Regions from separate parts of the Streptomyces sp. R35 genome, predicted to be linked through region 2. Evidence: riboswitches for the same ligand, from Rfam matches in the RefSeq annotation. Region 2 holds a riboswitch; each other region holds the start of a gene.

Region 1 (4,497 bases), 680 kb from region 2:
ACCGCATCCACACCTGTACGGAGTTCCCCTGATGTCCCCGATACGCACCACCCTGCGCCGAGCCGGCCTCGTTGCCGCCCTCACCACGGCCGGAGTCCTGACCGCCTCGGGCGCGGCCTTCGCGCATGTGACGGTCCACCCCGAGAGCTACGCCAAAGGCGCCACGGACGGCGTCCTGACCTTCCGCGTCCCCAACGAGGAGGACACCGCCAGCACCACCAAGGTGCAGGTCTTCCTGCCCACCGACCATCCGGTTCTGGGCGTCCTGGTCACGCCCCAGGCGGGGTGGACCGCGAAGGTGACGACCACCAAGCTCAAGACGCCCGTGAAGACGGACGACGGCACGATCACCGACGCCGTCTCCGAGATCACCTGGACCGGCGGCCGGATCCGCCACGGCGAGTACCAGGACTTCGACGTCGCCTTCGGTCAGCTCCCTGACAGCACCGACGAGTTGAGCTTCAAGACGTTGCAGACCTACTCGGACGGCAATGTCGCCCGCTGGATCGAGGTGACGCCGAAGGGCGGCGAGGAGCCGGAGAACCCGGCGCCCGTCCTCGCGCTCACGGCCAAGGCCGCGGAGGAGGACGGTTCCGACGGGGGTTCCACCTCGGACTCGTCGTCGGGCTCGGGTACGGCGTCCCGTTCGGGCTCGTCTCCGGCTGCCGCGGCCAAGAGCTCGGCGTCGAGCAGTGACTCGACGGCGCGCGGCCTGGGCATCGCCGGGCTGATCGTCGGCGTCCTCGGTCTGGCCGCGGCCGGATTCGCCATCGCTCGCGGCCGCGCCGCCCGCTCCTAGCCGGTACGCGGCTGCCGCCCCGCCGGTCTCAACTCCCGTCGGCGGGGCGGACCGCCCACCGCTGCTCCACCTTGGCCAGCCGCCAGTACGCCACGGCCGCGGCCCAGACGACCACGAACAGGCCGACGATGATGTAGCCGACGTTGTCCAGGTCGAGCCCCGCGATCCAGCCGGTGACCCCGTCGCGCAGGTCGAGCTTGTCGTGCAGCACGCCCACCAGCTCGATCGTGCCGATGAAGAAGGCCACCGCGATGGACAGGCCGGTGATGGTGAGGTTGTAGAAGACCTTGCGCACCGGGTTGGAGAAGGCCCACTGGTAGGCGAAGTTCATGAACGTGCCGTCCAGCGTGTCGAACAGGCTCATCCCCGCCGCGAACAGCAGCGGCAGGCACAGGATCGCGTACCAGGGCAGCCCGGCCGCGGCGCCGCTGCCCGCCATCACCATCAGCGTGACCTCGGTGGCGGTGTCGAAGCCGAGGCCGAAGAGGAAGCCCAGCGGGAACATCTGCCCGGGCCGCGTGATGGACTTCGTGAAGCGGCCGAGGATCCGGTTCATGAACCCTCGGGAATCCAGGTGCTGTTCGAGCTCGGCCTCGTCATACGTACCGGCCCGCATCGCGCGGAAGACCCTCAGGATGCCGATGAGCGCGACGAGGTTGAGGGCGGCGATGAGGTAGAGGAACGACCCGGAGATCGTCGTACCCATGATGCCGAGCACCTGGTGTGTGCTGGAGCCCTCGTTCATGATCCGCCCAGCCAGCTGGGTGCCTCCGGCGATGAGTGCGGCGAGGATGACCACCACACTGGAGTGCCCGAGCGCGAACCAGAAGCCCACCGACACCGGCCGCTTGCCGTCGGCCATCAGTTTGCGCGTGGTGTTGTCGATCGCGGCGATGTGGTCCGCGTCGAAGGCATGCCGCATGCCCAGCGTGTAGGCGGTGACGCCCAGACCGATGCCGAACGCCTTGGAGCCGACCTCGTAGTGCTCCGGCGCCACGAGCAGGAACAGGATGCCGAACGCGACGACGTGCAGCGCCGCGATCACGGCCAGGAGTACACCGGTCCGCACGGTGTCCTCGCGCCGCCAGCGGAACCCGGCGGCGGATAGGGACGACTGCGTGGGCAGGGTCATGCGGTCACGCTCCAGCACCTCGTGGATCACTTCGTGAGATGCCGTGGCCGGTCTCCTGGCTGACGGGTGCACGCGCCCGGCCCTGCCTTCCCGGCCTCGCGGCCAGTGGCGCCACCCGAAGGCGGCATGGGACGGGAACTCCCCGATCACAGTGGCGAGGGCCGCTCCGGTCTGGGCCCCCTGAGGGGCCGTCACCGGTCTTCCCGAACACCACGGCCCGCCAACCGTAGGCGTGGCCGGTGTCTCCTGCAAAGCTGCACAGCTACGCAGGTATTGAAGATCACATACGGCTGCTCGCCCTGGCCGTTCCGGCGACGGAGACGGAATCGGAGGCGGGCACGAAGGCGGACAAGGAGACGGCAGCGGAGAAGGAGACGGCGGCGTGTGTCCCCTGGCCGCCTGCGAAGATGGCCCCCATGCATCTCGTCCCCGCCGAGCGGGCCGACCGCCGGACCATCGACGGCCACCGGGTCTGCGACGCCGTCGCCGCCATCGGTGAGCCCGGGCATGTACGCACCTGGGCCGACCGCTTCTCCCTCCTCGCCGACCCGCGTCGGCTCGCCCTGCTCCTGGCCCTCCACCGGGCGGGCCCGCTCGCGGTCTCCGACCTCGCCGTCGCGACCGGCATGAACGACCCCGCCGTGTCCCAGGCGCTGCGTCTGCTCCGCACCGCCGGGGTGGTCGAGGGTGACAAGGACGGGCGGGTCGTGCGCTACCGGGTGACCGACGGTCCGACCGCCGAACTCCTCGAACGCTGCGCGTACGACGCCGGCTGAGCCACTCCCGGGCGCACCGGGATCGAAGAGGGGATCTGGGCAGGGCATCCGGAAAGGACATCTGGGCAGGGCATCCGGATAAGGCTGCGGCCCCGAACGCCTGGGAGGCGGGCCGGGGCCGCGGGCTCACGGAGTCACCGTGGTGCGGTCACTCACTGTTGAGTTGCCAAGGTGCCGTGCTGCTCAGTCCTGCGTCGGCGCGTTCTTCCTGCGGACGAAGAACACCGCCGCGCCGCCGATCACGACCAGGGCGATGGCCACGCCCGCGATGACCGGGGTCGCGCTGGATCCACCGGTCTCGGCGAGGTCGGTGCCCCCGCCGGAGGTGCCGCCCACCGTCGCCGGGCTCGGCTCACTGACCGTCTGGGTCGTGATGTCGTTCGCGCTGCCCTGGGTCTTGCAGTCGAGTACGCCCTTGAACCGCTCGGTGAAGCCGTTCGGAGCGTCGATCGTGAAGTCGTACGCCTGGTCCTCCTGCAGCGGGATGGTCACCGTCTGGGACTTGCCCGCCGCGATGGTGCGCTCGACGCCCATCAGCTCGAAGGTGAACGCCTCGTCGCCCTCGTTGGCCGCCGTGATGTCGACGCCGCCCTTGGCGCAGTTCTTCTCGGCGGACAGGGCCGGTATCGCGCCCTTCTCCGCCCAGTTGGCGGTCGCCGTGGCGGAGACCGTCGACTCGCTGGACCCCGCGAGGATCTGCGTCTGGCTGTGGGTCTCCGAGGTGAAGGCGCGGCCGACCGGCACGGTCGTGGACGCCTGCACGGTCAGCGCGGCCGAACCGTCCGCGCTGTCCTTCGGCACGTCGAAGTAGAGCCGGCTGCCGTCGGTGGCGGAGGTGATCGCCTTACCGTTCTTGCCGACGACCTTCACCCCGCTGGCGGCGGAGTCCGCGGGCGGCGTCACCGTCACGCTGTCCGCGTTGGTGTGCACCGTGACGGGGCCGAGCCGCTCGCCGGCGTGACCGGAGACCGCGGCCGGGTCGAGGGTCAGCGAGGCCTTGGGCTCCGCCAGACTCCGCGCGCTCTTCTGCAGATAGTCCGCGAGCTTCTCCGCCTGCGGGTCCACCGCGTCCACGTCGGCACCGTCCGAGTACCGCCAGATGGCCACCTGAGTGCCGGCCGCCGCGTCCTTCTCGGTGAGGCTGCCGACGCCGGCCTTCTTGGCGAGCGCCGCCAAGTCGTTCACCTGCGGGTAGGAGTTCCGCAGGATCCAGCGGATCCTGCCCGCGTTCTTGTTGCCGTTCAGCGACGTACCGCTCCAGGGGGTCTCCTGGTATTTGGCGTCCCGCTGCGTCGGGTTGTGGATGTCGATGCAGTAGGTCTGCAGCATGCCGCCGTTGTCGACGGACATCTCGAACAGCCCCGCGGACACCCAACTGTCCTCGCCGTTCTCGTGGATGACCGCGGACCCGTACGTCTTGAGGTCACCTATCGTGGCGGTCGCACCGCCCAGGCTCTGCGGGGTCTCGTCGGCGACGGCCGTACCGGCGGTGGCGATCGTCCCGACGGCGACGAGCCCCGACACCAACGTCGCGGCGGCGAGGCGGGCGGCCCCTCGGCTGCGCGCGGACAACGCAGAGAACGCAGAAAACACAGAATTCCCCTTCGCGCAGGACCCGTTGACATGGGGGACGGTCCCGCCAGCAGAATCAGAAGCCACGTGAGCTATGCCCGGCATCCTAAGGAAGCGGCGCACCAGGTTCCCCGGTCATTCCATCGGATAATCGATCCGACTCGGAATCGTTATCGCTCACACAGCTGTGAGCTGGGCTTATCGACAAACACACAGGG
Region 2 (4,497 bases):
CGCTGCACCTGCCAGCAGGCCTACTGATGGGCCGTGGTGGGCCGGTTTGGGCTGGTGGGGGTGGGCGGTGGTTTTCGTCGGCTTGGTCACCTGGTCGCCGCAGCCTGTCTGGGGGTAGCCCGCAATGGCGCACAGGAGGGCGTTGGTGTCGTAGCGGAGGGGCTTGGCAACCGAGGCCAGGGCTTCGGCCGTGGTCGCGTTCGAGGGGACGCTCGCGCAGGCTGTGCGCGGGGTGGGCGGGGTTTCGCCGGACGGTGCGTCCGCGGGCGTACCGAAGTCGATGACCAGGGCCACGCGCTTCTTGCCCTGCTGGGCGGGCGTCTTGGCACAGATCGAGGCGAAGTCCCGGTTTCCGCGCGGCTGTACGGCGTGCTGGGAGTCCTCGCTGATCGCGAAGCGGAAGCCCTGGACGTCGCCGTCGGACGGCCGCGCGGTGGACGGGCCCTGGGTGGCGTACGTCCACTTCCCGCCGGTCAGGTCCCAGAAGGACCAGTAGCGGTAGCCGACCGCCTGGGCCTGCCCCGCCCCGCCGAGTACGAGGAGCAGCAGGGCCAGGGCAAGACTCAGGGTCTGGGCACGACTCAGGGTCAGGGCACGACTCAGGGTCAGGGCACGACTCGGAGCCGGGGCCGGCGCGGGCGTCCGACGGCGGCGTATCACAGCTGCTGCTTCTTGTTGCGGCCGCTGATCAGGAAGCCGATGCCGATGCCGGCGACGAGACCGACGCCCACGATCCACCAGACGCCGAGCCCCTTGTCGTCGTCCTTCTTCTTCTCGTCCTTCTTCTCGTCGCTCGCGGCGGCCGAGTGGTCGGACGCGTCCGCCGCAGGACCGGTCGCGCCGAGCTGCTTGACGAGGTCCGCGCCGCCGAAGTCGCGCGGGTCGGTGCCGGTGGCATGGGCGGCGAAGATCAGCTGGGCGTACGCGGCCGGTCCGGCCTTCGCCGCCCAGGCGCCGTAGTTCTTCTCCAGCCAGGCGAGGGGCTTCTGGGCGTCCTCGGTCCAGCCGTCGGAGGCGAGTGCGACGACCGCGTCGGCGGTGTTGCCGTAGTCGGGCTGATCCTTGGCGCCGGGCATCGCCGACTTCAGGTACGGGGTGGCGTTGAGGGCGTTGGAGAGGTAGGAGGCGCCGTTGCGGGCAGCCTCCGCCGGAGTGAGCTTCTCCGTGGCGCCGCAGACGTAACCGGACGTCGTGGTCTTCCCCGCCGTCGTCACGAACCCCTTGCCGAGGGAGCCGAGGACCGCGGCCGCCGTGGCGTCCGCGTTCGCCGTCAGCTTGCCCTTCTTGTCGGGCTGGAACGCGAACCCGCCGCCGCTGCCCTCGCCCTCGCACGCGATGGACAGCGTCACGAGTGCGTCGTACGGCGACTTGCCGCCCTGGGAGACGTCCGCGGGCTTCTGCCCGGCCGCCGCGAGCGCGCCGATCACCACGGACGTCGAGTTGGCGTCGCTGGCCCCGCCCGCGACGTACCCCCAGCCGCCGTCCTTGTTCTGCACGGACTTCAGCCATGCCACGGCCTTGCCCGTCTCGGTGTCGTGCCCGCCGAGCGCGGCGAGGGCCTGCACGGCGGCGGCCGTGTTGTTCGTGTCGACCATCGTCTTGGCGTCGCACTTCGCGGTCGCGTCGGCGCGGTACGGCGCGAACGCCCCGCTCGCGCACTGCTGCCCGGTCAGCCAGTCGACGGCCTTCGCCGCGGGCTCGACGCCCACGGTGTCCTGGGCGAGCAGTGCGAGCGACTGCCGCCAGACGCCGTCGTAGGTGGGGTCGGTGGAGCCGTACAGGCCCGACGGGAGCGCCTGGGACGCGGAAGGGGACGGGGACGAGTCCGCCGCGAGGGCGGCCGGTGCGAAGGCCGTGCCGATCACGGCGGTGGCGGCCAGTACCGCGGCGCTGCGGCGAACAATCATGACTCTCCCCTGGGGAGCCGGGCAGCAGCGGGCGCAGACTTGGCCCGAGCGGCTCCGGCTCCGTATACCTCGACGGTGCCGGCCGTCGGCGGGCTGCCGACGGCACGAGCCGGTCACGTCCCGGGCGAGGCGATCCGGCTCACCACCTGGCGGGTGATTCACGGTTGCGGGTCAGCGCCGGATTTGCACCGGCTTCCCCCCGTACGGGTGTGATGACGACGCGCTCACTCTACCGGCCCGTAAACAAGAGTCTGAGGGCCGCCTGTGGCCCCGCCCGGATGCCCGGATAGGTTCTGGCCATGCGTACGGGGAAACTGCTCGGCTCGGGGCGTTCGGCGGACGTCTACGAGATCGACGAGGCGTGGGTCCTGCGCCGGGACCGCGAGGGGTGGGGCGACGCCACCGCCGAGGCCGCGGTCATGGAACACGTACGAGGGCACGGCTATCCGGTGCCGGGCGTGCGGGCGGCGACCCGGACCGACCTGGTGATGGAGCGGCTGTCCGGGCCGACCATGCTGGAGGCGTTCGGCGCGGGACTGCTCTCCGCCGAGGAGGCCGGCCTCACCCTCGCCCGGCTGCTGCGCAGACTGCACGCCGTGCCCGCCCGGGTCTCCGCGGACCCGGCCGTCCGCGTCCTGCACCTGGACCTGCACCCCGACAACGTGATGCTCACCCCGGACGGCCCGAAGGTCATCGACTGGGCCAACGCCGAGGAGGGCCCGCCCGGCCTGGACTGGGGCACGTCCGCCGTGATCCTCGCCCAGGTGGCCGTCGGCGACGAGCCCCACGCGGAGGTCGCCGACGAGACGCTCGCCGCGATGCTCGACGGGAACGCGGCGTACCTGACGGAGGACGGGCTCACCGAGGCGAGGGCCCGGCGCGCCGCCAATCCGACCATGAGTCTGCGGGAGGTCGAACTCCTCGGCGAGGCGGAGGAGTTGATCCGTGAGCTGATCCGCCCTCACTGAGTGGTGGTGTCGGCCGCGTGCCGCCAGAAGTCCCGCATCAGCGGGGTGGGCGTCGGGTTCTCCATGCCGACCTGGGTGAGCAGCACGGTGACCGTGCCGGTGGACGGGACGAGGTGGCCGGTCGTGCCGGTGCCGCCGGTCCAGCCGTATCGGCCGGGGACGTTCCACGGGTCGGTGGGTTCGATGTCGACCTGGGCGCCGTAGCCCCAGCCCTGGCCCTCCATGAACAGTGCGCCGATGTCGCGCTGGGCCGGGGTGAGGTGGTTGGTGGTCATCTGCCGCACCGAGGCGGGGGAGAGAAGGCGGCGCCCGCGTGCGGTGCCGTCGGCCAAGAGCATCCGCGCGAAGGCCAGCCAGTCGTCGGCGGTGGAGACGAGCCCGCCGCCTCCGGACGGGAACGGCGGAACGCTGCTCCACTGCCCGTCGGGGGCGTCGGCCAGTTCGAGACCGCCGCCGTTCCGGGCGGCGCGGTAGTAGCTGGTGAATCGGTCGCGCTTGCTCGCCGGCACTTCGAAGCCCGTGTCGGTCATGCCCAGCGGCTCGAAGATCCGCTCGGCCAGGAACTCGGGGAGCGGACGGCCGGCGACCCGGGAGATCAGTACGCCCTGGAGGTCGGAGCAGGTGCCGTACAGCCAGGCCTCGCCCGGCTGGTACAGCAGCGGAACACGTGCCAGCGCCGCCACCCACGCGTCCGGCGGCGGGAAGGCGCGCAGATCGCGGCCGTCCTTCTGGACCTCGAACAGCGCCTGGACCTGCGGCAGCGTGAAGTCGGAGGGGAAGCCCCAGCCGGCCCGGGAGGAGAGCAGATCGGCGACGGTGACCGGCCGGGCGGCCGGGACCACGTCGTCGACGGGGCTCGACGGTGTACGGACGACCACCGGCTTCGCCAGCTCCGGCAGCCACGCGTCGACCGGGTCGTCGGGCGTGATCAGGCCGTCCTCGATCAGCAGCATCACCGCCGCGGCGGTGATCGGCTTGCTGATCGAGGCGATACGGAAGATCGTGTCCCTGGCCATCGGGGCGCTGCCCTCGACGTCGACGGAGCCGACGGCCTGGACGTCGACCCGGTCGCCGCGGGCCACGAGGCCCACCGCTCCCGGCACGGTGCCGTCGTCGACGTACGCGTTCAGGAGGTCGTGCAGGGCGTGCGGGTCGTGCGGGCTGCTCATCGGTTCACCTTTCCGAAGGGGTGGCGAGCTCGCGCAGTGCGTCCTCCAGCCTGGCGGCCGTGTCCGCGTCCGTCATCCGGAGCTCGCTCAGGAGGGCCCGGGTCACCGTCGCCAGGGCGCGCCGGAGCTCGGGCCGGTCCAGGGAACGTACGAGGGTTTCAGTCAGTGGTCCGGTGACCTCCGGCGGCAGCCGGTCCGCGCCCTTGGCGTAGGCGGAGGGCAGGCCCAGGCGCAGGCAGGCCAGGGTCAGCAGGTGGTCGCGGAGGGCGCTGATCCAGTGTTCGGCCTGCCACAGCGCTCCGCGTTCGAGGGAGATGCGGGCGTGCAGGACGTGGTGCCAGGCGAGGCCGGTCAGGTGATCGGGGTCAGTGGCCGCGTCGGTCGACTCCCGTACGGCCACCGAGCCGAAGACGACCCGGAACGCTCCGCCGCCCATCGGCCCGAAGGACGCCT
Region 3 (4,497 bases), 760 kb from region 2:
CGGGATGCCGGACGCCTTGAGGAAGGCGAGGCCGTCCTCCCAGGCACGCTTGCCGCCCAGCAGCCGTACGACGGCGATGTCCGCGCCCTCGACGAGCGCGGGCAGCTCGGCCGTGACATCCACCCGGGTCGGATTGCCGATCCGGTACGGGGCGCCGGAGGCACGGGCCGCCAGCAGATCCGTGTCGGCGGTCGACAACAACAACACTGTGCTCATGCGGGCGCTCCCGGTGGAATGAAAGGCAGTCCTGATGGCGCGCCCGACTCGATGAGCCGCCAGAGCGCGTCCGTGTCCGCGTGTTCCTCGATCAGATCGCCGAGCCGGTCCAGCTGCTCCTCGCGCAGCGCCGCGAACGACGTGTCGGCGGCCGGCACGAAACGGCGGCCCGCGGCGGCCGCCACCTCGCGCAGAAAGGCACGCCGGAACCCGTCCGACTCCAGCGAGCCGTGCCAGTGCGTGCCCCAGACGGCACCGACCCGGCACCCGTCCAGGAAGGGTTCTCCGCCGGTGACGTCGGCGACGCCGTGGTGGATCTCGTACCCCTCGACGTGCTCGCCGAGCGCCTCGCCGACCGGCCGGGTGAGGGTCTTCTCGCGCGCGAACCGCACGCGTACGGGGAGGAGTCCGAGCCCGTCGACCTGACCGGCGCGCGACTCGACCTCGTCCTCGATGTGCTCGCCGAGGACCTGGAAGCCACCGCAGATGCCCAGCACGGGCCGCCCCTCGGCGGCCCGGCGTGCGATCGCGTCCGCGAGTCCGCGCTTCCGCAGCCACTCCAGCGCCTTCACCGTCCCCCGGGTCCCCGGTACGACGACGAGGTCGGCGTCGGCCAGTTCCTCGGCCCGGTCCACGAACCGCACGACGACACCCGGCTCGGCGGCCAGCGCGTCCACGTCCGTGAAGTTGGACATGAGGGGGACGGCACAGACGGCGACGCGGAGGATGTCCGCGCCGACGGGTTCCGCCACGACGGACTCCCGCACGGCACCCCGCAGCGAGACACGCAGCCCGTCCTCCTCGTCTATGCCGAGACCGTGCTGGAAGGGGAGGACGCCGTAGGAGCGCCGCCCGGTGAGGCCGTGGAGCATGTCGAGCCCCGGCTCCAGCAGGGAGACATCCCCCCTGAACTTGTTGACGAGGAACCCGGCGACGAACTCCTGGTCCTCGCGCGACAGCAGCGCGACCGTCCCGAAGAACGAGGCGAACACGCCCCCGCGGTCGATGTCGCCGACGACGAGCACGGGCAGCCGCGCGTTGCGCGCGATCCCCATGTTCACGATGTCCGTCCGCCGCAGATTGATCTCGGCCGGACTGCCGGCCCCCTCACAGATCACCGCGTCATACGTGCCCCGCAACTCGGCGAGGCAGTCCAGCACGGTCCCCAGGAGGGCCTCCTGTCGTCCCCCGTGATAGCCGCGCGCGGTCATCTCACCCACCGGCTTGCCCATGAGGACGACCTGACTGCTGCGATCGCTCCCCGGCTTGAGCAGCACGGGATTCATCAGCGCGGTGGGCTCGACGCGCGCGGCCTGCGCCTGCATGGCCTGCGCGCGCCCGATCTCGGCGCCCTCGCGCGTCACGAACGAGTTCAGCGACATGTTCTGCGCCTTGAAGGGCGCGACCTTGACGCCCTGGCGCACCAGCCACCGGCAGATCCCGGCGGTGACGACGCTCTTGCCGGCGTCGGAGGTGGTCCCGGCAACGAGGAGTCCGCCGCCCGTTCCGCCACTCATGAGGTACGCCCCTTCGCGAGAAGTCTCTGGGAGAGCAGTCGCCCGGCGGCACTCACGCCGAGGGCGAGCCAGCTCACCCGCCGCGACAGCCGTACGGCCCGCTCTATGTCGTCGACTTGGACGGCGCGCCCGGTGCCGTTGAGCACGGGCCGGTGCTCGACCCGCCCCCCGTACGTGAGCGTCCCGCCGAGCCGCACCCCGAGCGCCCCCGCGAACGAGGCCTCCACAGGCCCGGCGTTTGGGCTCGGATGCTTACGTGCGTCGGCACGCCAGGCGCGTACGGCACCCCGCGGAGCACTTCCGGCCGCGCTCGCGAGCACGGCGGTCAGCCGTGCCCCCGGCCATCCGGCCACATCGTCGAGTCGCGCGGAAGCCCACCCGTACCGCCGGTACTTGGGGGACTTGTGCCCGACCATGGCGTCGAGCGTGTTCACGGCACGGAAGGCGACCAGCCCGGGAACGCCGCCCACGGCGCCCCACACCAGTGCCCCCACCACCGCGTCGGAGGTGTTCTCGGCGACGGACTCGACGACGGCCCGTGCGATCCCGTCGGAGTCCAGCGCCTGGGGATCCCGCCCGCACAGATGCGGCAGCCGCTCCCGGGCCACCTCGACATCACCGGCCGCGAGCGCGTCACCGATCGCGCGGGCCTCGCGCCCGAGGGAGGTTCCCCCGACGACGGCCCAAGTGGCGGCGGCGGTCAGCGCGATGGAGGCGGTACGAGAGGAACGTACGGAATGGCTCGCGAGCGCCGCGAGGCCTGCGGCACCGCCCACGCACACGGCGGTGTGCAGCGCGCCCCACCCGCGGTGGTCCCGCCACAACACCCGCTCCACGGCTCCCGCGGCCCGCCCGAACGCGGCGACCGGATGCCCCCGGCGAGGGTCGCCGAGCAGCAGGTCGCCGAGGAGGCCGGCGGTGGCGCCGTACGCGAAGACGCGATCGGCACGCATCGGTTCAGCCGACCGTGGGGTCGGGGACAACCGTCGTTCGCGTCACTCGCGTCGTTGGCAGGGCACTTGGGCAGCCGCGCATGGCGATATGTCCTCACTCAGGGTGTCCACGCCCTGGTTCGACGAGACCGGCGGTGAGAGTTCCTGGCTCCCGGGGAATTCCTTCCCCGGTGACAGTGGCGGGACCGCGCCGGACTCACACCGGCTTCCTCTCATGCCGCCGTACTTGGCTCGGGCAGTCCACCACGGGGTTGGAAGACCCGTCAACTTGCTGTTGACCTGCGACGGGAGAGTGTGCTGAGACCCACACCGCCGCCACCCCGGCCTGTCCGCCGAGACCGACTTGCGCCGAATTCCCCTGTGGGGGGCGGCAGTCCACGGATGCGCTGATGATCACGGAGCGTAGGCATCCGAAATGCCTGACGAGACGCTCTGCGCGAAGGTGCGGGACCGGTACGCCGAGCTGTCCCGCCGACGCGGAAAAAGAGCCGCCCTGCTCACCGTCACCAGGAAAGGGTGACCGATGAGCAGGGCGGCGATGATCGTGCGGTCCTCAGAAAGGCCGTGCGGTCCTCAGAAAGGATCGTGCGGTGCTCGGACCATGGTCGGCCGGTGCTTCAGGCGATGATCAAGGAGATGCCGTACGCCACCGCCGCAGCGCAGGCCGCGAAGCAGACGTACGCGCCCGTGGCCGCCGCGGCGGCCGAACCGCCCTGGGCCGACTCCTTCTTGGAGAGGCCGACGACGCCGAGGGTGAAGAGGCCGACGAGGGCCACGGTCACTCCGAGGCTCACTCCGATGACGGACCCGAGGGCTGCCCAGTCGATGTTCATGCTGTTTCTTCCTTCGGGTCTCAGGCCATGGCCGACGGAGCCGACGGGTTCGCCGCGGTCTCGGCGGGAGCCGGAATGGTGGCCGTGAGGTCATCGGTGATGCTGCCGGCCGGGGGCGGGGTCACGGCGGCGATGGCCGTGGTCACGACACCGGCGGGCTCCTCGGTCTCGTTGACGTTGGTGGCGTCGACCACCTCGCGGCGCGAGATCCGCCAGATCGCGGCGCTGGAGGCGATCAGGAAGACGGCGACGAGCGCGGTACCCCAGTCGCCGAGGCCGGTGACCCACTCGGCGCCCGCGCCGACCAGCGCGGCGGCCGGCAGCGTCAGACCCCAGGCGACGAACATCCGGGTGGCGGTGGACCAGCGGACCACGCCCCCCTTGCGGCCGAGGCCGGCGCCCATCACGGAACCGGAGACGGAGTGCGTGGTGGAGAGGGAGAAGCCGATGTGGGAGGAGGCCAGGATGACCGTGGCCGCGCTGGTCTGGGCGGCGAAGCCCTGCTGCGGCTGGAGGTCGGTCAGGCCCTTGCCCATCGTGCGGATGATGCGCCAGCCGCCCAGGTAGGTGCCGAGCGCGATGGCGAGACCGGCGGAGAGGATCACCCAGACCGGCGGATCGGCGTCGGGGGCGATGGCGCCACCGGCGATCAGGGCCAGGGTGATGATGCCCATCGTCTTCTGGGCGTCGTTGGTGCCGTGGGCCAGCGAGACCAGGCCGGCGGAGGCGATCTGGCCGGCGCGGTAGCCCTTCGCGGTGGCCTTGGCGTCGGCGTTCTTGCTGAGCCTGTACGACAGCCGCGTGGCGAGCATCGCGGCGATGCCCGCGACGATCGGGGCCGCGACGGCGGGCAGCAGCACCTTGCCGACCAGGACGTCACCGTGCACGGCGCCGGTGCCGGCGGAGGCGATGGTGGCGCCGACCAGGCCGCCCATGAGGGCGTGCGAGGAGCTGGACGGAAGGCCGACGAGCCACGTC
Region 4 (4,497 bases), 2.2 Mb from region 2:
CCCGCTCGCCGATCCGGCGGCACGCATCGACGTCCCCCAGCAGGCCGACGACGTGATCGCAATCCTCGACCACTACGGCATCGACCAGGCGTACGTCTTCGGCAACAGCGGGGGCGCGATCATCGCGCTGGAACTGCTGGCGCACCACTCCGGGCGACTGCTCGGCGCCGTCGTCCACGAGCCGCCGCTCATGCAGGTGCTGCCCTTGGACAGCCCGGAGCGACAGGCCATGGAGGACATCGAACGGCTCGGCCGGGAGAAGGGTCCGCTGCGGGCGTCGGCCGCGTTCGGCGCGATGACGCTTCCGCAGCCGCCGCGGATGTTCGTGTCGCCGAGGGGCCAGGCGCTGATCGCCGCGACCTCCCGCGTGATGCTGGCCACCGCCGGTGCCGCGCAGCGGGTGACCGGTCGCGAGCCGGACACCATGACCCGCATCCTGGGCAACTCCCGCATCCTCGTCGAGCGGGAACTGCCCGAGTTCTGCTTCGCGTACCAGCCCGACCTCGATGCCCTGCGGGACGTGGGCATCCCCTGGCGCCTCGCCACGGGCCGCGACAGCGAAGGGCGCCCCTACCACCGTCCCGCTCACGTCCTGAGCGAGCTGCTCGGCGTAGCATGCGAGGAGTTCCCCGGAGGCCACACGGTCTACCAGCAGCTTCCGGAGGAATTCACCCAGCGGCTGACCACGATTCTGGACCAACTCTCCTCATGAAGACCGACAAGGGCAGCGCGGCGGACACGCGGCCGTCCCCGCGCGTCAGACCGGCGCTGAACCGGACGTACATCGCCGCCGCCGCACTGGCCCTGATCGACGCCAACGGCCTCGGCAACTTCTCGATGCGCAAGCTCGGCGCGGGGCTCGGGGTCGACCCGATGGCGGTGTACCGCTACTTCCGGGACCAGGAGGAGCTGTTCGACGGCATCGCGGAGGCGCTCTTCGACGAGCTCGACGTCGACTCGCTGCCCTGGGACGACACTTGGCGGGCGGTCTCCGAGCAGTACTGCCTGCGGCTGCGCGACACGCTGCTCCGCCATCCGCAGGCGGTCTCGGTCTTCGCGACCCGTCCGGTGCGCTCGCGTGCATCGATCGACACGGGCGTACGGATCATCGAGCTGCTTCAGGCCAGGGGCTTCACCCCGACCCACGCCCTGCAGATCGCTCGCTGTCTGCGCGAGTTCACCATCGGGCACGCGCTGAGCCTGGCGGTGGTGCGGCTCGGTTCGCAGAGCCGCAGCAAGAAGCCCGCGCCCGAATCGCCCGCGTACAACGTCCTCGCCCGCGCGGCCGACGACACGGAGATCGACGAACACTTCGACATCGGCCTCACGGCGATGCTGGACGGCTTCGAGCGGCTGATCTGAACGAGAAGGGCGGCCCGGGTCGACGACCGGGACCGCCCTTTTTCAACTGCTCAGTGAGCGACGGGAGTTGCCTCCGCGGCGGGCTCCTTCTCCCGCACGGTGGCTGGTCGTGGAGCCAGCACCCGCTCCGCCAGCACCCCGAAGACCAGACCGAAGGCGGTCCACAGGGTCAGCTGGATGGCCAGGGCCGCGAGGCGGAACTGCCAGAGCAGGGTGGCGGAGAAGTCCTTCGGGACCTCGTTGACGGCCGGCAGGAACGCGTACGCGAGGCCGATGGCGAGGACGAAGAACGCGCCCGCCGCGAGCGTCGCGTTCCAGTTGCCCAGGCGCGGCGCGAGGCGCTTGCCCAGGATGACCGTGGCGACGGCGAGCAGCACGCTGAGCACCATCATCAGGAAGTACAGGGTCGTGCGCTTGCCGATGGTGTCGGGGTCGCCGACGGACGGCGGGTTGGCCGGGTACTTCAGGAACGGCACTACGTAGACGGCGAGCAGGCCCGCCGCCGACAGCAGGAGCGCGCTGGCGCGCGGCCCGAACCGGCCGATCCTGCCCAGCGCGAAGCAGTACGCGAGGGCGGCGATCCCGCCGAACGAGACCCCGTAGACGAGGACACCGGTGGCCAGGCCGCCGGTGGACTGCATCGTGCGGGAGACGATCTCCATGCCGTGCTCGTGCGAGTGCGCCTCCTCGTAGGCGATCGCCGAGTCCACGCGCGGCTCACCCAGGAAGTAGGCGACGACCAGGGCGAGCAGGCCCGCGGCGAGACCCGCGAGCATGCCACGCACCAGGAGGTTTCTGACAGTTGCGGAATTCATGAGCTCGTACGTTTCCTCTTCGCCGTCAGTGGCAGGGGAAGCCGAGCAGGTGGCGGGCGTCGTGCACCCACTCGTGCACGTTCTCGCCGGACACGAGGGAGGTGGCGCCCTGTTCGGCGCCGACGAAGTAGAGCAGGACCAGCATCAGGATGCCGAAGAAGACCGCCCAGGGGGCGATCGCGCCGATCGGCAGCTTCGCGGGAACGGCGGTGGGGGTAGCGGTCGGCTGAGCGACGGACTGCGCCATGGGGCAGAACCTCCTGGGGAACTCGCGTCCCATCTTGGTGGTGCACAGGACGACGGCCGCGGGTCTGACTTGCTCGACCTTCACCACCCCTGGCGGGAGTGGTTCTTGATGGGCTTACAGTGGCGCGACCGTGCCGGATTTCCACCGGACTTCCGCCGAACCGTCGTCAATATCGACGAGACCGTACCGCGTGGCGGGGATCCGGCCAAGGGCGCATGAGGGGCACGGCGTGCGCCCCTGACCCGGCCGCGTGGCCGGTTCCCGTACCGCACAAGGGTTTTGCACAGGAAAGTGGATGTGGATGACGAGCCGAGTGATCCTGATCTCAGCGGCGATCAGCGAGGCACTGCGCGAGGCCCGCTTCGACGACGGATGTCCGGTCGACGCCTCGGGGCTGCGGCTCGCGCGGGCGGCCGCGGACAGTGTTCCGGCCGCGGCCCGGCTGTGGGTCTCCCCCACCGTGCGGTGCCGCGAGACCGCGGGCGCGCTCGGCCTCGACACCCCTGAGGACCCACCGGAGTTGGCCGGTCTGGACGTGGGCCGCTGGCGCGGGGCGACCCTCGACGAGGTGAGCGCGAAGGAGCCGGAGGCGGTGGCACGGTGGCTTGCCGATCCCGGATCCGCGCCGCACGACGGGGAGTCGGTGCGGGCGTTCTGCGACCGGGTGGCGGGCTGGCTGGACACGGCCTCCGACGTCACCGGGCGAACCGTCGCCGTGGTGGAGCCGGAGGTCGTACGGGCTTTGGTGGTACGGGTGTTGGGAGCGCCGGAGTCGGCCTTCTGGCGCGTCGACGTGCCACCGCTGACCGCCACGGAGTTCAGCGGCCGCGCGGGTCGCTGGAACGTTCGCGCGGGACGCCCGCTCGGGGAGCCGGGCTGACCCGTCGACCATCAGAGTGCGTCGCCGCTCACGCGCCAGCCGCCTCCGCCACCTCCCGTGAGATCCGCTCGAACTGCGCCCCCATCGCCTCGGAGAGCGCCTGGGCCGCCGTCAGCGGACGGACCATGACCATGAAGTCGTCGATCCGGCCGTCCTCGTCGAAGTGCAGGAAGTCGCAGCCGGTGAGCTGCTTGTCGCCCACCTTCGCCTCGAAGACCAGCGCGTGGTCCCGGCCGTCGGCGCCGGCGATCTCGCGTACGTACCGGAAGTCGGTGAAGACACGGGAGACGCCGCGCAGGATGGCCGCGGTGATCGCCTTGCCCGGGTAGGGCTTGAAGGCGACGGGGCTGGTGAACACCACGTCCTCGGCCAGCATCTCCTCGATCGCGGCGAAATCTCCGGCCTCCACGGCCTTGCGGAAGGAATGCATCACGCCCACCTCTTCTACTCAACCAGTTGTCTAGGTGCGGATGAGATTAATCGTGCATGTTCCCGGCGTCCAGCCTCGGGGCGGGGCCGCCCGCCGTATTCCCGGCGCGGTATTGGATCCCCTATGCCTGCGAGCGGGTTTCTTATTGGTCACCTATGTCCGACACGCATACCGTCGAGGACATCGCCGCCCTGACGATCTGAGCGCAGAACGTCAGGGCGTACGGCCAAGAACGCTCCCCAGGTCCGCCAGGGCCCGCTCCCCCGGAGAACACACCATGTCGAAGATCCTTTTCGTGATGACCGGCGTCGACCACTGGACGCTCGCCGACGGCACCCGGCACCCGACCGGCTTCTGGGCCGAAGAGGCCGTCGCCCCGTACGAGGCCTTCAAGGCCGCGGGCCACGAGGTCGTCGTCGCCACGCCGGGCGGCGTCGTGCCGACCGTGGACCAGGGAAGCCTGGCGCCCGAGGTGAACGGCGGGCAGGAGGGCGCCGACCGGATCGCCGGCGCCCTCGCGTCGATCGCCGAGCTCCAGCAGCCGATCAAGCTGGAGGAAGTGGACCTGGACGACTACGCGGCCGTCTTCTACCCCGGCGGCCACGGCCCGATGGAGGACCTCGCGGTCAACGCCGACTCCGGCCGCCTCCTCACCCTCGCGCTCGACTCGGGCAAGCCGCTCGGTGTCGTATGCCACGCCCCGGCCGCGCTGCTCGCCGCCACCCGCGAGGACGGCGGCAACGCCTTCGCGGGCTACCGGGTC

The links. Region 2 has a riboswitch for cobalamin ahead of AB5J50_RS15520 (prenyltransferase/squalene oxidase repeat-containing protein). Riboswitches for the same ligand answer to the same signal wherever they lie in the genome.
Region 1: it holds a riboswitch for cobalamin, as region 2 does, so the genes downstream of both, AB5J50_RS18520 (HoxN/HupN/NixA family nickel/cobalt transporter) here and AB5J50_RS15520 (prenyltransferase/squalene oxidase repeat-containing protein) in region 2, are expected to answer to the same signal.
Region 3: it holds a riboswitch for cobalamin, as region 2 does, so the genes downstream of both, AB5J50_RS12190 (cobalamin biosynthesis protein) here and AB5J50_RS15520 (prenyltransferase/squalene oxidase repeat-containing protein) in region 2, are expected to answer to the same signal.
Region 4: it holds a riboswitch for cobalamin, as region 2 does, so the genes downstream of both, AB5J50_RS05685 (CbtB-domain containing protein) here and AB5J50_RS15520 (prenyltransferase/squalene oxidase repeat-containing protein) in region 2, are expected to answer to the same signal.

The regions. Positions count from the first base shown of each region.
Region 1 is NZ_CP163440.1:4,045,040-4,049,536, reverse strand. It holds gene AB5J50_RS18530 (hypothetical protein) at 1-1, shown strand, start outside; gene AB5J50_RS18525 (YcnI family protein) at 32-799, shown strand; gene AB5J50_RS18520 (HoxN/HupN/NixA family nickel/cobalt transporter) at 828-1,931, opposite strand; cobalamin riboswitch at 1,959-2,161, opposite strand; gene AB5J50_RS18515 (winged helix-turn-helix domain-containing protein) at 2,348-2,707, shown strand; gene AB5J50_RS18510 (Cys-Gln thioester bond-forming surface protein) at 2,891-4,300, opposite strand.
Region 2 is NZ_CP163440.1:3,366,035-3,370,531, reverse strand. It holds gene AB5J50_RS15525 (SCO2322 family protein) at 1-585, opposite strand, end outside; gene AB5J50_RS15520 (prenyltransferase/squalene oxidase repeat-containing protein) at 657-1,907, opposite strand; cobalamin riboswitch at 2,013-2,163, opposite strand; gene AB5J50_RS15515 (phosphotransferase) at 2,207-2,875, shown strand; gene AB5J50_RS15510 (serine hydrolase domain-containing protein) at 2,869-4,044, opposite strand; gene AB5J50_RS15505 (hypothetical protein) at 4,049-4,497, opposite strand, start outside.
Region 3 is NZ_CP163440.1:2,609,359-2,613,855, reverse strand. It holds gene cobN (cobaltochelatase subunit CobN) at 1-216, opposite strand, end outside; gene AB5J50_RS12195 (cobyric acid synthase) at 213-1,733, opposite strand; gene AB5J50_RS12190 (cobalamin biosynthesis protein) at 1,730-2,686, opposite strand; cobalamin riboswitch at 2,805-2,946, opposite strand; gene AB5J50_RS12185 (hypothetical protein) at 3,304-3,519, opposite strand; gene AB5J50_RS12180 (anion permease) at 3,540-4,497, opposite strand, start outside.
Region 4 is NZ_CP163440.1:1,163,217-1,167,713, forward strand. It holds gene AB5J50_RS05670 (alpha/beta fold hydrolase) at 1-712, shown strand, start outside; gene AB5J50_RS05675 (TetR/AcrR family transcriptional regulator C-terminal domain-containing protein) at 709-1,362, shown strand; gene AB5J50_RS05680 (CbtA family protein) at 1,413-2,177, opposite strand; gene AB5J50_RS05685 (CbtB-domain containing protein) at 2,203-2,424, opposite strand; cobalamin riboswitch at 2,461-2,625, opposite strand; gene AB5J50_RS05690 (histidine phosphatase family protein) at 2,726-3,304, shown strand; gene AB5J50_RS05695 (nuclear transport factor 2 family protein) at 3,333-3,734, opposite strand; gene AB5J50_RS05700 (type 1 glutamine amidotransferase domain-containing protein) at 4,012-4,497, shown strand, end outside.